One region of the Streptomyces sp. NPDC107581 genome, then DNA from elsewhere that is predicted to be linked to it. Evidence: riboswitches for the same ligand, from Rfam matches in the RefSeq annotation. Region 1 holds a riboswitch; the other holds the start of a gene.

The links. A riboswitch is a leader RNA that binds a small molecule or an ion and turns the genes downstream of it on or off. The one in region 1 is predicted to bind glycine.
Region 2: it holds a riboswitch for glycine, as region 1 does, so the genes downstream of both, gcvP (aminomethyl-transferring glycine dehydrogenase) here and gcvT (glycine cleavage system aminomethyltransferase GcvT) in region 1, are expected to answer to the same signal.

The regions. Positions count from the first base shown of each region.
Region 1 is NZ_JBVKBH010000024.1:42,923-50,139, forward strand. It holds gene ACZ7P3_RS39330 (ABC transporter substrate-binding protein) at 1-293, opposite strand, end outside; gene ACZ7P3_RS39335 (ABC transporter permease) at 348-1,343, opposite strand; gene ACZ7P3_RS39340 (enhanced serine sensitivity protein SseB C-terminal domain-containing protein) at 1,695-2,480, opposite strand; gene ACZ7P3_RS39345 (enhanced serine sensitivity protein SseB) at 2,671-3,465, opposite strand; gene ACZ7P3_RS39350 (AAA family ATPase) at 3,776-4,453, opposite strand; glycine riboswitch at 4,631-4,728, shown strand; glycine riboswitch at 4,729-4,841, shown strand; gene gcvT (glycine cleavage system aminomethyltransferase GcvT) at 4,885-6,012, shown strand; gene gcvH (glycine cleavage system protein GcvH) at 6,139-6,519, shown strand; gene glyA (serine hydroxymethyltransferase) at 6,534-7,217, shown strand, end outside.
Region 2 is NZ_JBVKBH010000004.1:684,494-691,710, forward strand. It holds gene gcvP (aminomethyl-transferring glycine dehydrogenase) at 1-2,356, opposite strand, end outside; glycine riboswitch at 2,531-2,625, opposite strand; gene ACZ7P3_RS13325 (PRC-barrel domain-containing protein) at 2,745-3,113, shown strand; gene ACZ7P3_RS13330 (DNA polymerase IV) at 3,338-4,690, opposite strand; gene ACZ7P3_RS13335 (MerR family transcriptional regulator) at 4,849-5,493, opposite strand; gene ACZ7P3_RS13340 (bifunctional nuclease family protein) at 5,757-6,230, opposite strand; gene ftsR (transcriptional regulator FtsR) at 6,316-7,053, opposite strand; gene ACZ7P3_RS13350 (FHA domain-containing protein) at 7,092-7,217, opposite strand, start outside.

The DNA.
Region 1 (7,217 bases):
TCGCCGGGGCCGGGCTGGAACGTCATCAGCGGGCGCGCGTAGAGCCGGCTGAAGTTGTACATGTACGCGTAGTACGTATTGCCCGGGTCGAACGAGTCGGGCACGTCCGACATCTCGTAGGTGACCGTGCCGCCCTTTTTGTCGGACGCATTGACGACACCCGTGGTCGCCGCGTTGGCACCGGCCGCCTTCGGAGTGTTGCCGTCCTTGTTGTCATCGGCCTTGCTGCAGCCTGCAACCAGCAGGCTGGCGGAGCCGATGGCCGCGACCGCGGCCAGCGCTGACCTTCGCATGATGGTCTGCTTCCCCTCCATTGATCGGAAAACTGGGTGGTCTCTCGGTGCTGCCTAGCGGCTGCGGGGGTCGAGAGCGTCGCGGAGACCGTCGCCGAGCAGATTGAACGCCAGGACGGTGATGAAGATGGCGAGGCCCGGCACGATCATGTACTGGGGATCGACCTGGTAGTAGGTGACCGCTTCGCGGAGCATGCCGCCCCAGGACGCCTGCGGGGGCTGGATGCCCACACCCAGGAAGCTCAGCGAGGCCTCGAACAGGATGTTGGTCGGGATGAGCAGCGTCGAGTAGACGATGATCGGGCCGACCAGGTTGGGCATCAGCTCGCGGAAGAGGATGTACGGGCCCTTGGCGCCCATGCCGCGGGCGGCGTCCACGAACTCGCGCTCGCGCAGGGCGAGGGTCTGGCCTCGCACGATCCGGCCCAGATAGGGCCAGTTGAAGAAGCCGATGACGAAGATGAGCACGCTCAGGTGCAGCGGCAGTCCGTTGAGGCCGAAGGCGCCGCCCTGCAGGGTGGCGGAGATGGCGATCGCGAACAGCAGGAGGGGGAAGGCGAGGAAGATGTCCATCAGCCGGCTGATGATCGAGTCGACCCGGCCGCCGTAGTAGCCCGCGACCACGCCCATGATCGCGCCGATCACGTTGGACAGGATCGTGGCGCCGAAGGCGACGACCAGCGAGACCCAGGAGCCCTCCAGGATCCGGGTGGCGATGTCCCGGCCGAACTTCGGGTCCACGCCCAGCGGGTGATCCATGCTCATGCCGCCCCAGCCGCCCTTGGGCAGAGAGGTGTCGGGCACGATCAGGTCCTGGTGGAAGGCGTTGGGGTCGAGGCCGAACATGGCCTGGATGGGGCGCGAGAGGATCGCGAGGAGGATCAGCAGGATCACGATCACGCCGCCGACGACGGCGACCCTGTCCCGCTTGAACCGGGTCCAGGCGATCTGGCCCAGGGAACGACCCTCGATCTGCCCCTTGTCGGCACCCACCAGCACAGCCTCCGGCTGTGCATCGGCTGCCCCGGTGGTCTCGATCGGTGCGGTCACGGTGAGCGACCCCTCTCGCCGGTGGTGACCGGCCTGCGCCTGCCGCGGTTTGCGGCTTTGTCGACTTGCCACGATCACGAGGTCTTCACCTCGCGTCTTGAGTCGGGAGTCTTCAGCGTCGTTGCGATCACCCGCCAGAGCTGGCGGCGAAAGTATGCGCAACCGTGATGCAGTGCAGGGGATTCCGTTATCCGAACAGTGGGTAACGACTCCCGGACGTGGGCCAGTTGGGACAGACCGCCGAATTGTGTACGGTTCGGGACGTACGGCGGATGTCTACGCGCGCAGAAGCGTGTCGGGCCCATCCATTCTGCGGCCCGGGCCGAACAGCGGGCTCATCGGGCCCGTTGATCAGAAGCCGCCGTGCACGGGCGGGTAGCCGTAACCGGCGGCCGGGGCCTGCACCTGGGGCGGGGCCTGGAGCTGTGGCTGGGGCGAGGCCGCATGGGCCTCGCGGTCGTAGAACGGGCGGGCGTTGACCCGCATCCACATCACGACCGGGTCGTAGTCGTCCGTCATCGCGACCGTCGAGACCGGCAGCCCCTCGGGGACCGCGCCGACGGACTGCTGCATCATCGCGCGCACCGAGTCGACCGCGGCCGGCGAGGTGTCGTACACGTCCAGGCCGATGGCGAGATACGGCGCCCCGAGCGCGGGCTGCACCCAGGCGCGGCGCAGGGAACGCAGGGCCGGGGTGCGGTGGGCGTTCTGCGCGAGCAGGGCGTAGAACTGCGCGACCTCGATGCCGGGTTCCGCCAGGCGCAGGGGGCCGGCGGGCTGGCGGTCCAGGCCGGTGGCGATGCGGCGCAGGTCCAGCCAGGGGATGCCGACGCCGCCGCCCGGGGCGTGCGGGTTGAGCCAGAGGCCGAAGTGGTCGGGATAGAGGGTGCGGGCCACGTCGAGTCCGTCGACCACCTCGTAGGAGCGGTTCCAGCCACTGGCCGAGAGCTCCTGGGCGGAGGTCACACAGGGGGCGTAGCTGGAGCCGTCGACCTCCATGTTTCCGTACTGGGCGTCCGGGGAGCCGGCCTGGCCGTGCCACAGGAGCATCCAGATCTGGCCGGAGGAAGGAGTGGCGAGGGCGCGCAGCAGTGCCTCGTAGGCGTCGTAGCGCCCGGGGGTGACCTGGCGCAGCATGTGCTCGACGCTGCCGCTTGGGCTCGCGCTCACCTGTCTTACCGCCCCTTCTGTGTTGTTGCCCCGCGTTCGGACACAGCTTAAGCGCCCAGTGGCCCGGGGCCTCGTGTCCGTCGGCGAGTGCGGATGCGTTGTGGCTCGCCGCGCAGTCGCCCGCGCCCCTTGAAGGGGGCTGTCCCCGCGTCGGGTTCTAGTGGCCGTGCTCGTAGAAGGGGCGCACGTTCGACCTCAGCCAGTCGGCCACGGGGTCCTGGGCCACGTCGAGCAGAACGAGGTTGACCGGCCACTGGACCGGGATCTTGCCCAGGGCTTTACCCAGCGCCTCCAGGGGAAGGGCCCGCAGGTCGCCCTCCCACTGGGAGAGCTCCACGCCCACGAACATCACCGGGTCGGCCGTTTCTATGACGGCCAGGCAGCGCCGGGCGGTGACCACCACGCCCGTCGCCGCGAACTCCGCGGAGGCGGCGGAGAGGAAATCGACCGGGTCGTCCTGCCAGTCGGGCTCGAAGAGGCGGACCCGGCCGCCCGTGGCGGGGCCGTCCAGCGGGGTGCGGCCCGCGCGGCACAGCTCGGCCACCGCCTCGGGCGGCAGCGGCACACCGACCACACCGCCGGGGTTCACGGCGATGCCCGCCTGCGGGGGCAGACCGCGGGCGAACTCCACCGCCGGGGCGATGGTGTACGACATGTGGGAGCCGGCCACCTGGCGGAGCTGCTCCTCGGAGCTGAAGACCGGGACGTGGACCTGGCCGTCGATGTCCAGGGTGGGCAGGTCCAGCGGGCCGCTGTCCGGGCCGCCGCCGCTGGGCAGCGGGATCCAGACGAAGCTCCGGCCCAGGACCTCGATGATCCGGCCGCCCGCGGCGGGTGTGCCGAGGGAGGCCGAGAGCACCTCCTCCAGTTCATTGCCGGGCCAACCGCCGTGCGGGTGGGGGTGCGTCTGTGCCGGGAAGTCCGCGGGAAAGTCCGCCGCCGAGAAGTCCATCTACCTGCCGCCTGCCGGGAACCGCTGCTGTGATTCAAAGGCTAGCGGGTGCCTGTGACACCGCTCGGCCCGATGACGTCAGTCAGCTGACCTCAGTCCGATGGCTTCTGTCCGATTGCCTCTGTCCGATGGCTTCTGTCCGATTGCCTCTGTCCGATGGCTTCTGTCCGATTACTTCTGTCCGATGCCCCCGCCCGGCCGTCGCACCGGGCCGGTCCGCGCACCGGCCGGGCCCTCGCACCGGGCCGGTCCTCACACCCACCAGGCCCTCATCCACTAGGCCCCCACCGGGCCCCCATCCACTCGGTCCTCACACCGGTCGGCCGGCGAAGCCGATGCGGCTCAGGACGTCCGCCGCGTCCCGGTCCAGCAGCACCGCGGAGCCGCAGCCGGCGGGCGGCTCGCCCCGCTCCACCGCGCCGAGCAGCCGGGCGGCCGTACGCCGGTGGCGGCGGAAGGCGTACCGGGACACGCCCCGGCCGCGCTCGCGCTGGCCTTCCCTGGCCGCTCGGGGCGTCACGTCGAGCAGGAGCAGGTGCAGGGTGCCGCCGCGGCGCCGGGCCTCGCGGGCCAGCCAGGCGCGCACCCAGGCCTGGGTGCCGCAGTCGTGCACGACGACCCCTTCGCCGGTGCGCAGGGCGCGGCGCAGTCCGGCGTAGTGGGCGAGGCGGACCAGCGGGCGGTAGAGGGCGTACGGCAGCAGGCGGGGCAGCCGGGCCGCCCAGCGGTCGCGGGTGTCCTGGGAGTCGATGCGGTGGCCGCGCACCGCACGCTGCATCAGCGTGGACTTGCCGCTGCCGGGCAGGCCGGTGACGACCACCAGGTCACGGGCGCCGAAGAGCAGGGCGTGCGGGCTGTGGCCGGTGCGGTCGCGCAGGTCGCGCACGACGGGAGCCGGGCGCTCGGCGCCGCGTTCGCGAGCCGGTGCGCAGGGCTGCTCGGGCACCGCGATGCCGGTGGTGGCGGCGTAGGCCGTGGTCCTGTTCACCGTGATGGTCCTCCCCTGTGGACTCGGTAATCCTCTGCCCATCCAATGTAAAGAGAAGGTAATGCGCCGTGTCCAGTGACGGGGTGCGCGCAGTGCCACAGGTCGGTTACGGATGCGGCCCTGACGGGTGAGGGTCCGGCGTGCAATGATGTGGCCGCCAACTGCATACCGGCCGCTTGAATCCGCGCGGGAGAGTCCCCAGCAGTCTTCACTGGGGCGCCGAAGGAGCAAGTCCCTCCCTTGAATCTCTCAGGCCCCGTTACCGCGCGGGCGAGGCACATCTGAAAAGCGGGCCGCTGTGTCAGTGGCTCCACCCAAGGTGCAAGCCGTGATCGTTCCTGTGGCGGTCTCGGCGAACCTCTCAGGTTCCGATGACAGATGGGGAGGAACGTTCCTCGCCCGTCATGCCTGCCCTGGGAGACGACCGACCGATGAGCAGTACCGAACCCACTGAGCTGCGCCACACCGCGCTGGACGCGCTGCATCGCTCGCTCGGTGCGACGATGACCGACTTCGCCGGCTGGGACATGCCCCTGCGCTACGGCTCCGAACGCGACGAGCACCTGGCCGTCAGGACCAGGGCCGGTCTCTTCGACCTCTCCCACATGGGCGAGATCACCGTGACCGGACCGCAGGCGGCCGCCCTGCTGAACCACGCCCTGGTCGGCAACATCGCCTCCGTCGGCGTCGGCCGCGCCCGCTACACCATGATCTGCCAGGCCGACGGCGGCATCCTGGACGACCTGATCGTCTACCGGCTGGGCGAGACCGAGTACATGGTCGTGGCCAACGCCTCCAACGCCCAGGTGGTGCTGGACGCGCTGAGCGAGCGCGCCGCCGGCTTCGACGCCGAGGTCCGCGACGACCGTGACGCCTATGCGCTGATCGCGGTCCAGGGCCCCGAGTCCCCCGGCATCCTGAAGTCCCTCACCGACGCCGACCTGGACGGTCTCAAGTACTACGCGGGCCTGCCCGGCACGGTCGCCGGCGTCCCCGCGCTGATCGCGCGCACCGGCTACACCGGCGAGGACGGCTTCGAGCTGTTCGTGAAGCCGGAGCACGCCGTCGAGCTGTGGCAGGCGCTGACCGGGGCCGGCGAGGGCGTCGGCCTGGTGCCGTGCGGTCTGTCCTGCCGGGACACCCTGCGCCTGGAGGCGGGCATGCCGCTGTACGGGCACGAGCTGACCACCTCGCTCACTCCCTTCGACGCCGGGCTCGGCCGGGTGGTGAAGTTCGAGAAGGAGGGCGACTTCGTGGGCCGCGAGGCGCTCACCGAGGCCGCCGCCAGGGCCGAGCAGAACCCGCCGCGGGTACTCGTCGGACTGATCGCCGAGGGCCGCCGGGTGCCGCGCGCCGGGTTCCCCGTCGTCGTGGCGGGCCAGGTCATCGGCGAGGTCACCTCCGGTGCCCCCTCCCCCACCCTGGGCAAGCCGATCGCCATGGCCTACGTCGACGCCGCGCACGCGGCGCCGGGCACCGAGGGCGTCGGCGTGGACATCCGGGGCAGCCACGAGCCGCACGAGGTCGTGGCGCTGCCCTTCTACAAGCGCCAGAAGTAGACACTGGGCGCGGTCCGTACCGAGTACGTGACGCTGCGCACATTTCACCTGCTCACCAGCAGGTCCAGCGGTCTCCCCTTCATCCCCTTTCATCAGCACTCCCGCGCGTACAGGAGAATTCAGGCCATGAGCAACCCCCAGCAGCTGCGCTACAGCAAGGAGCACGAGTGGCTGTCGGCCGCCGACGAGAACGGCGTCGCGACGGTCGGCATCACCGAGTTCGCGGCCAACGCGCTCGGCGATGTGGTCTACGCCCAGCTCCCCGAGGTCGGCGACACGGTGACCGCGGGCGAGACCTGCGGCGAGCTGGAGTCGACCAAGTCGGTCTCCGACCTGTACTCCCCGGTCACCGGTGAGATCGTCGAGGCCAACCAGGACGTCGTCGACGACCCGTCGCTGGTGAACTCCGCCCCCTTCGAGGGCGGCTGGCTGTTCAAGGTTCGCGTCACCGAGGAGCCGGCCGAGCTGCTCTCCGCCGACGAGTACACCGCCCAGAACGCCGGCTGAGGAGTCGTAGCCGTATGACTGTCCTGAACACGCCCCTGCACGAGCTGGACCCGGAGATCGCCGCCGCGGTCGACGCCGAGCTGCACCGCCAGCAGTCCACGCTGGAGATGATCGCCTCCGAGAACTTCGCGCCGCTCGCGGTGATGGAGGCCCAGGGCTCGGTCCTCACCAACAAGTACGCCGAGGGCTACCCTGGCCGCCGCTACTACGGCGGCTGCGAGCACGTCGACGTCGCCGAGCAGATCGCCATCGACCGGATCAAGGAGCTGTTCGGCGCCGAGTACGCCAATGTGCAGCCCCACTCCGGCGCCTCCGCGAACCAGGCCGCGCTGTTCGCGCTGGCCCAGCCCGGGGACACCATCCTCGGCCTGGACCTGGCGCACGGCGGCCACCTGACCCACGGGATGCGGCTGAACTTCTCCGGCAAGCAGTTCAACGTGGTCGCCTACCACGTGGACGACGCCGGCCTGGTCGACATGGCCGAGGTCGAGCGGCTCGCCAAGGAGCACCGCCCGAAGGTGATCATCGCGGGCTGGTCGGCGTACCCGCGGCAGCTGGACTTCGCCGAGTTCCGCCGGATCGCCGACGAGGTCGAGGCGTACCTGTGGGTCGACATGGCGCACTTCGCGGGCCTGGTCGCGGCGGGTCTGCACCCGAACCCGGTGGAGCACGCGCACGTCGTCACCTCCACCACCCAC
Region 2 (7,217 bases), on a different contig from region 1:
CCACCTGGGTGGCGCGCTTGAGGCCCTCGCCGCCCATCAGACGGACGTACGCCCACGAGATGGGCAGGATGCCCGCGCTGCCCCACGGCGCCGCCGAGATCGGGCCGACGCCCGTCTCCGGACCGGCCGCCGGCTGCAGCGGGTGGTTGGGCAGGTACGGCGCCAGGTGCGCGCGGACCGCGACCGGGCCGACGCCGGGGCCGCCGCCGCCGTGCGGGATGCAGAAGGTCTTGTGCAGGTTCAGGTGCGAGACGTCACCGCCGAAGTGGCCCGGCTTGGCGAGGCCGACCAGGGCGTTGAGGTTGGCGCCGTCGACGTACACCTGGCCGCCCGCCTCGTGCACCTGGGCGCAGATGTCGGCGACGTGCTCCTCGAAGACGCCGTGCGTCGACGGGTACGTGATCATCAGCACCGCCAGCTCGTCGCGGTGCTGCTCGATCTTGGCCCGCAGGTCCTCGACGTCGATCTCGCCGTCCTCGGCGGTCTTCACGACGACGACCTTCATCCCGGCCATCACGGCGCTGGCGGCGTTGGTGCCGTGCGCGGAGGACGGGATCAGGCACACCGTGCGCTGCTCGTCGCCGTTGGCCCGGTGGTAGCCGCGCACGGCCAGCAGACCGGCCAGCTCGCCCTGCGAACCCGCGTTCGGCTGGAGCGAGACCTTGTCGTAGCCGGTGACCTCGGCGAGACGCTCCTCCAGCTCGCGGATGAGCGTGAGGTAGCCCTCGGCCTGCTCGGCGGGGACGAAGGGGTGCAGCTGGCCGAACTCGGGCCAGGTGACCGGCTCCATCTCGGTGGTCGCGTTGAGCTTCATGGTGCAGGAGCCCAGCGGGATCATGCCGCGGTCGAGCGCGTAGTCGCGGTCGGCGAGCTTGCGCAGGTAGCGCAGCATCGCGGTCTCGGAGCGGTGGTCGTGGAAGACCGGGTGGGCGAGGAAGTCGTCGGAGCGGAGCAGGCCCTCGGGCAGGGTGTCCGCGGCCGTCACGTCCAGCGCCTCGATGTCGCCCGCGACACCGAAGGCGGCGAAGACGGCGTCCAGCTGGGCGCGGTTGGTGGTCTCGTCGCAGGCGAGGGAGACGTGGTCGGCGTCGACCAGGCGCAGGTTGACACCGCCCGCGCAGGCCGCGGCGACGATCTCGGCGGCCTTGCCGGGCACGCGCGCGGTGAGGGTGTCGAAGTAGGCGCCGTGGACGATCTCGACACCGCCGGCCTTCAGGCCCTCGGCGAGGATCGTGGCGTAGCGGTGGGTGCGGCGGGCGATGGCCCGCAGGCCCTCGGGGCCGTGGTAGACGGCGTACATGCCGGCCATCACGGCGAGCAGCACCTGCGCCGTGCAGATGTTGCTGGTGGCTTTCTCGCGGCGGATGTGCTGCTCACGGGTCTGCAGCGCGAGGCGGTAGGCCTTGTGCCCGTCGGCGTCGACGGAGACGCCGACGAGACGGCCGGGCAGGCTGCGCGCGAACTTCTCGTGCACCGCCATGTAGCCCGCGTGCGGCCCGCCGAAGCCCATCGGCACACCGAAGCGCTGGGTGGTGCCCACGGCGATGTCCGCGCCCAGCTCGCCCGGCGAGGTCAGCAGGGTGAGCGCGAGCAGGTCGGCGGCGACGGTGACGAGGGCGCCCAGCTCGTGCGCCTGGTCGATGACCGGCTTGAGGTCGCGTACGGCGCCGGAGGCGCCCGGGTACTGGATCAGCACGCCGTTGATCTCGCGCGCGGCGATGTCGGCCGGAATGCCGTCGCTGAGGTCGGCCACGACGACCTCGACACCGGTCGGCTCCGCACGCGTCTCGATGACGGCGATGGTCTGCGGCAGCGCGTCCGCGTCGACCAGGAAGATGCCCTTCTTGTTCTTGCCCATGCGCCGGGACAGCGACATCGCCTCGGCGGCCGCGGTGCCCTCGTCCAGCAGGGAGGCGCCGGAGGTGGGCAGGCCGGTGAGCTCGGCGACCATCGTCTGGAAGTTCAGCAGGGCCTCCAGGCGGCCCTGAGAGATCTCCGGCTGGTACGGCGTGTAGGCCGTGTACCAGGACGGGTTCTCCATGACGTTGCGCAGGATGACCGGCGGGGTGAAGGTGCCGTGGTAGCCGAGCCCGATCATCGAGCCGAGGACCTGGTTGCGGTCGGCGAGCGAGCGCAGCTCGGCGAGCACCTCGGCCTCGGTGCGGGCGCCCGGCAGGTCCAGGGCGTCCGCGTTCTTGATCACGTCCGGGACCGCGGCGGCGGTCAGCTCGTCGAGCGAGCCGTAGCCGACGTGCGCGAGCATCTTGGCCCGCGCCTCCTGGTCGGGCCCGATGTGGCGCTGTTCGAAGGGGATGCCCGCTTCGAGCTCGGAGAGCGGAATGCGATGGGCGGTCATTGCGGAGGCCTCCTGGTCTGACGCGACCTTCGAGGGGCACCACGGCGCGGTTACCCCGACGGCCTCCCCCTCTGTCATCTCAACCTGAGAGTTTCACCGGGCGCCCGTGGGTCCCGGCTTTCACCGTCGGTGAGGGCGGGTGCCGTCGACACTCGCCCTGCTTTCCAGAGTGACCTCGTCCGTGCGGTACGTGAGCCTGAGAGATTCCGGGGAGGATTTGCTCCTTCGGCGCCTCCGAGGTGGTCGGAGGACTCTCCCGCACGGGGTCAGCAGCCGCTGTCAGCGTACCAGCGAGGTCAACGCCCGAGCCCTCGAGTGGCCGCCTCCTTGAATGTGCTCTTTTGTAGTGCTTACGGATGAGTTGCGACCAAGTGGAGGGAGAGGGACCGTGCAGACCGACATCGATCCGCGCAACCTGATCGGCCGCAAGGCGTTCGACCGCAGTGGCACCAAGATCGGCACCGTCGACGAGGTGTACCTCGACGACGCGACGGGAGTGCCGGAGTGGGCGGCCATACGCACCGGCCTGTTCTCCCGGGACGCCTTCGTCCCCCTGGAGCCGAGCGAACTGGTCGAGGGCGCCCTCCAGGTCCCCTACGACCGCGCGCTCATCAAGGACGCCCCCGACTTCGGCGTGGGCCGTCACCTCTCTCCCGAGCAGGAACTCCAGCTCTACCACCACTACGGCCTGGACGTGGCCCCGCCACCCCTCCCGGACCACGACTTCGGCAAACTGGCAGGCACCGAGGAAACCTGAGATCCCCCCACGACCGCCCCTCCAGGGGCAGCGGGAAGCTGCGCAAACACCACAACGAACCCCACCCCACACACGAACCAGCACCCCCGCCCCCAGGGGCGCGGGGAGCTGCGCAAAACCACAGCCAACCCGCACCCCACACACCAACCAGCACCCCCACCCACCCCAGGGGCGCGAGGAACCGCGCAAAACCACAGCCAACCCGCACCCCGCAGCGAACGGGACTACAGCTCGGCGTCCACCCCACCCGGCACCAACGGCAGCGGCTCCGCCAACTCCAGCTCAGGGTCCTCCACCCGAAACGTACGCACCCGCCCCGGCCCGGACTGCGGCGTCTCGAAGCGCACGGTGACCCGCCCCAGGCCACTGCCCTGCACCCAGCCGTGCCCGTACTCGGCATGCCGCACATCGTGCCCGGCACGCCAGTGCCGCTCCGCGGGCTCCGGCTGCTCAACGGCCTCGGGCACGGCCTCCTCCGGCGCCTGCGCGGATGCGGACCGCTCGCCCGCCGCCTGCGCGAACAGGTCCTCCTGGGTGTAGTCGGCGAGCCCGGAGACCCCCACACCGAGCAGCCGCACCCCGCCCGTGGTGTCGACGGACTCCAGCAGCCGCGCCGCCGCCTCCCGGATCACCGCGGGGTCGTCCGTGGGGCCCCTGAGCGTCTCGGAGCGGGTCAGCGTCGAGAAGTCGTATCGTCGCACCTTCAGCACGATGGTCCGCCCGGACAGTCCCGCCTCGCGCAGCCGGCGCACGCACCGGTCGGCGAGCCGCTGCACCTCCAGCCCCACCCTCAGCCGGTCGTGGATGTCCACGTCATAGGTGTCCTCGACCGATACCGACTTGGTCTCCCGCTCGGCCACCACGGGCCGGTCGTCACGCGCCAGCGCCATGGCGTGCAGCGCATGCCCGTGCGCCTTGCCCAGCAGCCGTACGAGTTCGTCCTCGCCCGCCTCGGCCAGCTCCTCGACCGTGGTGATCCCGGCCCGCCGCAAGTGGTCCCCGGTGGCCGGTCCGATACCGGGCAGGGTCCGCACCGGCAGGGGTCCCAGCAGCGCCCGCTCGGTCCCGGGCTCGATGAGCACGAGTCCGTCGGGCTTGGCCTGCTCCGAGGCGATCTTCGCGAGCATCTTGGAGGCGGCCAGCCCCACCGACCCCGTGAGGCCCGTGAGTGCCCGTATGTCGCCGCGCAGCCTGACTCCGACCAGGCGGGCCGACTCCTCGTCCCAGGCGGCTCCTGTGGCCTCCAGATCCACGAACGCCTCGTCCAGGCTCAGCGGCTCCACCAGCGGCGAGAGCTCCTGCAGCAGCGCCATCACCTGCTCGCTGACCGACCGGTACAGGGCGAAGCGCGGCACCAGGTAGGCGGCGTTCGGCGCCAGCCGACGGGCCTGGGCCATCGGCATCGCCGAATGGACTCCGAACACCCGTGCCTCGTAGGACGCCGTGGCCACCACCCCGCGCGGCCCCAGTCCGCCCACGACGACGGCCTTCCCACGCAGGCTCGGCTTGGATGCCTGCTCCACCGAGGCGTAGAAGGCATCCATGTCGAGATGCAGGATCGTGGGCGCGTTTCTCACATCTCCGATGCTGCACCACGCCACTGACAATGGACCGGCACGGAGCGGCCCGGAACAGGGCTCCGACGCCCGGACGGCCCCATGAGGGCGGCAGCCGCGTTCAGGACGCTCCGGGTGCGGGCCCCGCGTTCAGGACGCCCCGGGTGCGGGCCCCGCGTTCAGACGGCCCGGTTGCGGCGCCGTGCCAGTTCGTCGGCGGGATTGTGCCCGACCAGCGTCTCACCGGTGTCGATGCGCTCGCCGTGCAGCTGGGAGAGCGCGCTTTCCACGTCCCGCCAGACCACGCCGACGGCGATCCCGAAGATGCCCTGACCGCCCTGGAGCAGGGCGTGGACCTCGTCGGGCGAGGTGCACTCGTACACCGTGGCACCGTCGCTCATGAGGGTCATCCGCTCCAGGTCGCGGAAACCGCGTTCCCTGAGGTGCTGCACGGTCGTGCGGATGTTCTGCAGCGAGACCCCGGTGTCCAGGAACCGCTTCACGATCTTCAGGACGACGATGTCCCGGAAGCTGTAGAGGCGCTGGGTGCCCGACCCGTAGGCGGGCCGCACGCTGGGCTCGACGAGACCGGTGCGGGCCCAGTAGTCGAGCTGCCGGTAGGTGATGCCGGCGGCCGCGCAGGCCGTGGGCCCGCGGTAGCCGATCTCTTCGGACGTCATCGCCGCCGCCCCTCCGCCGTTCGGCACCGCCGTCGGTCGCTGCTGGGCGTGATCGGCCGCGCTGCTGTGAAGCGGGTACGGACCACTGTCCCCGAGACCGCGTCCGGGGGCACCCCCAACCGTACCGTCGCCGCTGGTTCTCACGCCGACCTCCGTCCTTGACCTGCCTTCTCGACGGTAGGCAGTCACCAGGGGTGCGTCAACGATCGCCACACTCGGCACGCCGAGTGATAATCACCCCAGGAGTGGTTTCCCGTGCCCCACCGCGGGGAAAGGCTAGCCGAATGCTTTCGCGGGAGACCGTAGGACGCTCTCAATGGCCGGTGGCAATTGCCATGGCGCCGGAGGCGTCGACGTACCGCCGTCCGGCCGGTCACGGCCCCTCGGACCGCCCGGCCGGACCCGCCTCACTGACTGCTGGTGCCGAAGTCCTCGGGCGAGATCTGGTCGAGGAACTCGCGGAACTTCTCCACCTCGTCCTCCTGCTCGTCCGGAATCGCGATGCCGGCGTCGTCCAGCACCGTGTCGCTGCCGTAGATCGGCGTTCCGGTCCGCAGGGCGAGCGCTATGGCGTCGGAGGGACGGGCACTCACCTCGACCCCGCTGGCGAAGACCAGCTCCGCATAGAAGACGCCCTCACGCAGATCCGTGATGCGTACTTCGGTCAGCTCCTGGCCGACGGCCTCCAGCACGTCCTTGAACAGGTCGTGGGTCAGCGGTCGCGCGGGGGCCATGCCCTGCTGGGCGAAGGCGATCGCCGTCGCCTCCCCCGGCCCGATCCAGATGGGGAGGTAACGGTCGCCTCCCACTTCGCGCAGGAGCACGATCGGTTGGTTGGAGGGCATTTCGACCCGGACACCTACGACATCGAGCTCGTTCACACAGCAACCCTAGGCCGTGCCCGGGACGTTTGGGTAGTCGGGCCGGGAACAGGTGCCCGATCCGGCCGACCGCTCGCCCCGCCGCTCAGGGCAGCCGTACGCCCAGTGCGGTCTGTACCAGTGCAGCGTGCAGCTTCACCGTGAGCTGCGCCAGCTCCTTCGTACGGTCCTCTGCGTGGGCCCTGGTCTGCGGGTTGCGGTGACGCTTGAGGGGGGCCACCACCTGGTCCACGAGCCCCGCCTCACGGTCGGCCGCGGCCTTCATCACCCGCAGGTGGCGCGGCTCGATCCCGAACCGGCCCAGCTCGGCGACGAGCGCGACCACGGTGACGGCCTCGGCGTCGTACGCACCGTCCTCCAGGGGAGCGACGAGCCCGTACGACGCCCACTCCTCGAGTTCACCCTCGTCGATGCCGGCGGCGGCCAGCAGCTCGGCCCTGCCGACCCGGGCGACCGTGGGCCGCTCGGCCGGCTCCGGCGCCTCCGCCCCGGTGCGCTGGCGGCCCACCACGGGCAGCTGGACGGCCTCGCCCCGCTCCATGGCCGCCAGGTGCTCGCGGATCACCTTGAGCGGCAGATAGTGGTCCCGCTGCATCCTCAGGACGTGACCGAGGCGCTCGACGTCCCCGGCACTGAACTTGCGGTACCCCGACGGGGTCCGCCGCGGCTCGATGAGCCCCTCCGACTCCAGGAAGCGGATCTTGGAGATGGTGACTTCGGGGAACTCGTCGCGCAGCGCGTTCAGCACCGTGCCGATGCTCATCAGCCCACTGTCCGCGGCGGCGGCACCGCTTCGGGCACCGCCGCTCGGTGTTTGAAGCATGGACCTTCCCTGGGGTCCCCCGGACGGGATCCGGGGGGTCAGATGCCCTGCCGGCTCGCGTAGAAGACCAGCCGGTACTTGCCGATCTGCACCTCGTCACCGTTCGAGAGAGGGACCTGGTCGATCCGCTCACGGTTGACGTACGTACCGTTCAGGCTGCCGAC